Arthrobacter sp. ERGS1:01: one gene and its partner. The protein of the gene in region 1 interacts with the protein of each later gene in a pairwise test. Links are inferred from orthologs where the notes say so. Each region holds a gene or a part of one and is shown in the gene's direction. Other genes may lie near its edges.

The links. Proteins that work in one complex are often made in the same cells at the same time.
Region 2: the proteins of ctaD (region 1) and AL755_RS14875 interact in binary tests that used the Escherichia coli proteins (3 or more experiments, as listed by UniProt). The link is inferred for Arthrobacter sp. ERGS1:01 from one-to-one orthologs.

The regions. Positions count from the first base shown.
Region 1 is NZ_CP012479.1:1,821,237-1,825,029, reverse strand. What follows is about bases 498-3,436. They hold ctaD (aa3-type cytochrome oxidase subunit I), read left to right. Parts: upstream 498-1,083; coding sequence 1,084-2,790; downstream 2,791-3,436. Other genes in these bases: AL755_RS12120 (HPr family phosphocarrier protein), read right to left, coding at 3,302-3,436; AL755_RS12125 (cytochrome c oxidase subunit 4), read left to right, coding at 2,787-3,188; ctaC (aa3-type cytochrome oxidase subunit II), read left to right, coding at 498-1,070. Outside these bases: AL755_RS12140 (HesB/IscA family protein), read left to right, coding at 1-16; more of ctaC, read left to right, coding at 201-497; more of AL755_RS12120, read right to left, coding at 3,437-3,589. UniProt on the Escherichia coli protein: Cytochrome bo(3) ubiquinol oxidase is the terminal enzyme in the aerobic respiratory chain of E.coli that predominates when cells are grown at high aeration.
Region 2 is NZ_CP012479.1:2,408,866-2,412,112, forward strand. Bases 1-2,820 are described here. They hold AL755_RS14875 (aminotransferase class I/II-fold pyridoxal phosphate-dependent enzyme), read left to right. Parts: upstream 1-722; coding sequence 723-1,919; downstream 1,920-2,820. Other genes in these bases: coaD (pantetheine-phosphate adenylyltransferase), read right to left, coding at 1-498; AL755_RS14880 (spermidine synthase), read left to right, coding at 1,919-2,692; AL755_RS14885 (MarR family winged helix-turn-helix transcriptional regulator), read right to left, coding at 2,741-2,820. In the rest of the region: more of AL755_RS14885, read right to left, coding at 2,821-3,205; AL755_RS14890 (polyketide cyclase), read right to left, coding at 3,198-3,247. UniProt on the Escherichia coli protein: Shows aminotransferase activity with methionine and histidine as substrates, and to a lesser extent also with phenylalanine.

The DNA.
Region 1 (3,793 bases):
TGATTCGTTCCACTAACCGAAGCTTTTATTCTCGGTGTAGATGCCACCGGCAGATCCAAGTTTTTTGCTGCCGACGCACGGTGGGTTTTGTACGCTTTTTGCGTGCTCTAGCGGTAAGCTCTACATCGAGTAGTAAAACCCCATTCGCACCGGAGGCTCACAGCCGGCACGGTGCGCAGTAACAAGAGGAAGGGCCGTCTGTGAGTTCGCAGGACCGAACCGGCAGCCGACGCGCAAAAGTCATCCCCATCGCGGGGCTGGCGATTGCCGGAGCGTTAGCTTTGTCTGGATGTACGGCAGAGAGTAAAAATGGCTGGTTGCCATCCACGCGTGAAACGACCAACCACACGGCGGGGATCATTGATCTGTGGGTTAATACCTGGATCACCGTACTGATCATCGGCCTTATCACGTGGGGTCTGATCATTTGGTGCATCATCGCCTACCGTCGTCGCAAGGGTGCCACCGGCTTCCCGCGTCAGACAAGCTATAACCTCCCGTTGGAGGTTTTTTATGTGTTGGTGCCTTTGTTCATGGTGCTGGTGTTCTTCCACTTCACCGACACCCAGCAGCAGTCCATCAACGCCCGCGTGGCCAACCCCGACGTCACCATCGACGTCCGCGGCAAGCAGTGGTCGTGGGACTTCAACTACTTGCAGGGCAACGACGTCAAGGAAGCCGTGTACGACACCGGCGTCCAGGCGCAGTTGGACGGCAAGACGTTCGACAAGTCCACGCTTCCCACCTTGTACTTGCCCGTCAACCGCAGCGTTGAGCTGCAGCTGAACTCCCGCGATGTCATCCACTCCTTCTGGGTTCCGGCCTTCCTGGACAAGAAGGACATGCTTCCGGGCAAGACAAACTACATGACGCTGACGCCTACTGCCCTTGGCACGTACGACGGCAAGTGTGCTGAGCTGTGTGGCGAATACCACTCCGAAATGCTCTTCCGCGTCAAGGTAGTGACCCAGGCAGAATTTGACGCCCACCTCGTTGCCTTGAAGGCAAAGGGCCAGACCGGATCACTGGGTGCGAAGTACGACCGCAACCCTGATCTCCTAGAGAAGTAGGGGGAAGAGGAAAGTGTCTACGCTCGAGTACTCGGCAACCGAAGTGAATTCGGCTGCACCAAGGGTGGTTCCCGTATCCAAGGGACGCATCGTCGTCAACTGGATCACCTCCACCGACCACAAGACGATCGGGTACATGTACCTGATCGCATCGTTCATCTTCTTCTGCGTGGGCGGCGTCATGGCGCTGATCATCCGCGCGGAGCTGTTTGAGCCCGGTATGCAGATCCTGCAGACCAAGGACCAGTACAACCAGCTGTTCACCATGCACGGCACGATCATGTTGCTGATGTTTGCAACGCCGCTGTTCGCCGGCTTCGCCAACGTCATCATGCCGTTGCAAATCGGTGCCCCCGACGTCGCGTTCCCGCGACTGAACGCACTGGCCTTCTGGTTCTTCCTGTTCGGCAGCACCATCGCCGTCTCCGGCTTCATCACCCCCCAGGGTGCTGCCGCCTTCGGCTGGTTCGCTTACGCGCCGCTGTCCAACACCACCTTCAGCCCCGGCGTCGGTGGCGACTTGTGGGTGTTTGGCCTGGCCCTGTCGGGTTTCGGTACCATCCTTGGTTCCGTCAACTTCATCACCACCATCATCTGCCTGCGTGCCCCCGGCATGACCATGTGGCGCATGCCGATCTTCACCTGGAACACGCTGGTTACGGCCATCCTGGTCCTGATGGCGTTCCCGCCGCTGGCTGCCGCACTGTTCGCACTGGGTGCCGACCGCCGTTTCGGGGCGCATATCTTCGATCCGGAAAATGGTGGCGCCATGCTGTGGCAGCACTTGTTCTGGTTCTTCGGCCACCCCGAGGTGTACATCATTGCGCTGCCGTTCTTCGGCATCGTCTCGGAGATCTTCCCGGTCTTCAGTCGAAAGCCGATCTTTGGCTACAAGGGCCTGGTCTTTGCAACGATCGCCATCGCCGCCCTGTCCGTGACCGTGTGGGCCCACCACATGTACGTCACCGGCCAGGTACTGCTGCCGTTCTTCTCCTTCATGACGATGCTGATCGCGGTGCCCACCGGTGTGAAGTTCTTCAACTGGATCGGCACCATGTGGCGCGGTTCGCTCACCTTTGAGACACCCATGCTGTGGAGCCTCGGCTTCCTGGTGACGTTCCTCTTCGGTGGCCTGACCGGCATCATCCTGGCGTCCCCGCCGTTGGACTTCCACGTCTCGGACACGTACTTTGTGGTCGCCCACTTCCACTACGTGGTGTTCGGCACCGTGGTGTTCGCCATGTTCGCCGGCTTCTACTTCTGGTGGCCCAAGTTCACCGGGCGCATGCTCAACGAACGCCTCGGCAAGATCCACTTCTGGATGCTGTTCCTCGGCTTCCACGGCACGTTCCTGATCCAGCACTGGCTCGGTGTCCTGGGCATGCCGCGTCGCTACGCCGACTACATGCCCCAGGATGGTTTCACCTGGATGAACCAGTTCTCCACGATTTCCTCGTTCGTGCTCGGCGCGTCCATGATCCCGTGGTTCTGGAACGTCTACATCACCTGGCGCAACGGCAAGAAGGTCGAAGTTGACGATCCGTGGGGCTTCGGTGCCTCACTCGAGTGGGCAACCTCCTGCCCGCCGCCGCGTCACAACTTCACCTCGCTGCCGCGCATCCGTTCCGAGCGACCCGCCCTGGATCTTCACCATCCCGAGCTGGCCCCGCACTACCAGCCGGCACCCGTGGCCGCAGCATCGAAGGGAGCTGGCAAGTGAAAATTGAAGCCTGGTTCTTCATCCTGATGGGTGTGTTCTTCATCCCCGTCGCCACGGTTTACGGATTCATGGTCCAGTGGCACGAGCACGTCGGTTACCTGGGGATCTACTTGGTTGCCGGCCTGGTTCTGATGATCGGCATCTACCTGCACTACACGGGCAACCGTGTGGGACCGCGTCCCGAGGACCGGGTCGACGCCGAAATCCATGAGGGTTCCGGCGAGCAGGGCCACTTCAGCCCCTGGAGCTGGTGGCCGCTGGTCCTCGGCCTGGCATGCGCCACCGGGTTCCTCGGCCTGGCTGTCGGCTGGTGGATCCTGTTCATCGGCGCCGGCCTTGCCGCGATCGCCCTCATCGGCTGGGTTTACGAATACAGCCGCGGTGACCACGCGCACTAGGCCTTGGCGGACAAGCTTCCGTTGGTGCCAATAGCAAAAGGGACTGCCCACTACTGAAAAGTAGTGGGCAGTCCCTTTTGCTGTGTCCGGGTTTGTTGTGGCCGCAGCTGGCCCTACGCGGGGTCGGTCAGGTCGGTGCACAGCAGCTCCGCAAGGCGGTCCACCGCTTCCCGGACCACGGCGTCGTCGAACTCGGCGGAATTCACCGCAAGCTCCACCTCGGTGCCACACAGGAAGTCCGCCGTCATGACCTCCAACAGTGAGCGGCCATCCACCGGCGTCAGGCCCTCCTTGGCGAGGGTGACGGGCAGGCCGGTCTGGTTGACGGCACGGACAAAGACTGCGGCAGGCCGGGCGTGCAAGCCCACACTTGCCGCGATCGTGGCTTTCCGGGTGTACATTGCTAACTCCTTGGTCAAAAGATGCTTTACGTATTGAGAGTAGTCGTGTTTTAGGCTGTCTATGGTCACTTAAGGAGTTTCATGGGCTATTTACTGCCGCCGGCAAGCGACGTCCCCGGCCGGCTCGAACGCGAGTCCACGGTCTCCGTACATGTGCAGCTTCGCGAACTGTTGCGCGGCTACCTGACCCACCATTCAAAGGCG
Region 2 (3,247 bases), 590 kb from region 1 along the record:
CAGGGGCACCGGGCGCGTGTCGGGGCCGACGTCGCCCTGGAGGCGGCGCAGCACGGCGCGCGGCACAAAGTCGGCCACGTCCCCACCCAGCGAGTGGACCTCCTTGATGAGCGTGGAGGACAGGTGCAGGTAGCGGCTGTCGCCGGGCAGGAACACGGTCTCCACCCCGGAAAGCTGCCGGTTCATGGTGGCCATGGGCAGCTCGTAGTCGAAGTCCGACGACGACCGCAGCCCCTTGACGATGGCGGACACCCCGCGCGCGTGGCAGTAATCGGAGAGCAGCCCCTCCCCCATCGGTTCCACGACGATCCCTGACAGCGCCGAGAAAGTCGTCCGCGCCATTTCGAGGCGCTCGTTCAACGTGAACCTGTACTTCTTGGCATAGTTGGTGGACACCGCCACGATGACCTCGTCAAAGAGGCCGGTGGCTCGGGCTATGACTTCAATGTGTCCCTTGTGGATGGGGTCAAAGGATCCGGGGCATACGGCGCGTCGCATAGGCACGAATCTATCCGATGAACGGAGCCAAAACATGCCGTTTGACCTCATGTCGGTTCCATTACGTTGCGTACTGGCGGGTAACCGTTGACTGCCCGCATGCGGCCCCGTGTGGCGGCGGGTAACGTATTCAAGGACGTACATCCGTCAGGGATCCCTTCTAAGGCGGTACCGGAGCGCCGGCGTCGTCGGAGAGAACGGTCCACACATCAAAGGAGCAGCAAATGAGCACGCCATGGCAGCGCACGGCGGAGGGCGCAAACCTTTTGGGACCCGACGGCTCCCTGGCGGTGACCATTTTCGAGGAGATCACCACACTGGCGGGCCGGCACGGCGCGATCAACCTGGGCCAGGGATTCCCCGACGAGGATGGCCCGGCCGAGCTGAACAGGATCGCCCGGGAGGCCATTGCCGCCGGCCACAACCAGTACGCCCCCGGCAAGGGAATCCTTGAGCTGCGCACGGCCGTCGCCGAACACCAGGAACGCTTCTACGGGCTCACCCCGGACCCGGAAACCGAGGTCATCATCAGTACGGGCGCCACGGAAGCCATCGCATCCGCCGTCCTGTCGCTGGCGGGCGCCGGGGACGAGGTGCTCACCTTTGAGCCGTTCTACGATTCCTACGGCGCCATGATCGGCCTCAGTGGGGCCACCCACACCACGGCCGCACTCCTGGCCCCGGACTTCATGCCGGACCTGGCCACGCTGGAGAACAGCTTCAGCCCGCGCACCAGGATGGTCATCATCAACAACCCGCACAACCCGACGGGCGCCATGTTCCCCGTGGAGGTGCTGGCCGAGGTAGTGCGCCTGGCCATCAAGTACGACGCCGTGATCCTCACCGACGAGGTCTACGAGCACCTCACGTTTGGTCCCCGGCACATACCCGTGGCCACGCTTCCCGGTGCCGCCGACCGCACGCTGACCATTTCCTCGGCCGGCAAGACGTTCTCCTTCACGGGCTGGAAGATCGGCTGGATGTCCGGCCCCGCCGAACTGGTGGCCGCCGCCCGCACCGTCAAACAGTTCCTGACGTACTCCTCAGGCACGCCGTTCCAGACGGCCATTGCCGCCGGCCTGCGTATGGACACCGAATTCTTCACCGGCGCGGCCGCCACGCTCAAGCGCAAGCGCGACATCCTCAGCGAAGGCCTCCGGGCGGCGGGCCTGGAGGTACTGCCCTCACAGGGCACGTATTTCATCAACGCCGACACCTCCGCGCTCGGCATCACCGACGCGACCGCCCTGGCCCGCCGCCTTCCCGAACTCATTGGCGTGGCCGCCATCCCGGTCCCCGTTTTCTGCCACCCGGACGGCGCCCAGCGGACGCGATCACTGCTCCGCTTCGCGTTCTGCAAGAAGGAATCGCTGCTCAACGAGGCCGCCGAGCGCCTCGCCACCCTGCGGGGGAAGCTCTGATGGCGCTGGCCAGCAGGTTCCTGCGCACCAGCGGCGTCCACGCCACCCTGGACAAGGATCCGTGGCACGAGGACGCGTTCGTGCTCAGCATCGACAACGCCGAACAATCCCAGGTGAACCTGGCCCACCCGGAAGATGTGTTCTACGAATACCTGCGCCGGATCGCCAACGCCGTGGACCTGGTGAAGCCCGCCGGGGAACCGATCACGGCCCTGCACCTTGGCGCCGGCGCCCTGACCCTGGCCCGCTACATCCAGGCCACCCGTCCCGGTTCCGTCCAGCACGCGGTGGAGCTGGAGCGGGAACTGCTCGATTTTGTCCTTGAGCACCTGCCCATGCCGGCCGGCACCGATCTGACCAGCCATGTGGGCGACGCCCGCGAGGCGCTCGGTGAGCTTCCCGAGGGACTCTTGTTCGACGTCGTCATCCTGGACATCTTCAGCGGTCCCGAGGCGCCCGCCCACCTGGCATGCACCGAGTTCTACCGCGAGGCGGCAGCCGTGCTGGCGCCGGGCGGCGTGCTGGCCGTCAACGTGGGAGACGAGCCCGGATTCACGCTGGTGAGCAGCCAGACGCAGGCGCTGCGCGAGGCCATGAACGGGGTGGCCGCCTACGGCACCACCAATCTGTTCACGCGGCGCTACCCGGGCAACGTCATCCTGCTGGGCCGGGCCGAGGGCTGGCCGTCCGAATGGTCGACCGCGCTGCTGGCAGCCGGCCCGCACCCCGGAACAGTACTGTCCGGCATCGAACTGGACGAGCTCGCCGGATAGCGAGTGGCCGGCGCGGCAACGATCCGGCACTTCCCAACGGGGAGGCGGTCACGGTTCGTGGCGGGAAAGGACCGCCAGTTCGGCCACAAACGAGCTCGTTTTTCCGCCCAGCGGCGAGAAGAAGCCCTGGTCGGCTGCTTCGACGTCTCGGGTGGCTCGCTGGGCGCACCCCATGCCCGCCTCCGTGGCAAACAGCACCCGGGCGCGTCCGTCGCTGGGATGGTGGTCCCGTCTGATCAGCTGCTTGGCTTCGAGGGCGCGAAGAACCTGGGAGGTCATCATGCGGTCCGTGGCCGCGAACTCGGCCAACTCCGTCTGGGTAATGAGCTGCCCGCCGTTATGGGCCTGCATCCATACCAGGGAGGCCAGCAGGACATACTGGACATGCGTGAGGTCGTGGGTCTTGAGCGCCGCCCGCATGACCGCCTGCCACCGATTCGTCACCTGCCACAGCGCCAGGCCCGGGCTTTGGGCTGCAGTCTCGAAGCGGCTACCCAGATCCGGTTCAGCCACGCAGGCCGCTCTCGGCGCTGGCAAAGAGTTCGGCCATGGTGG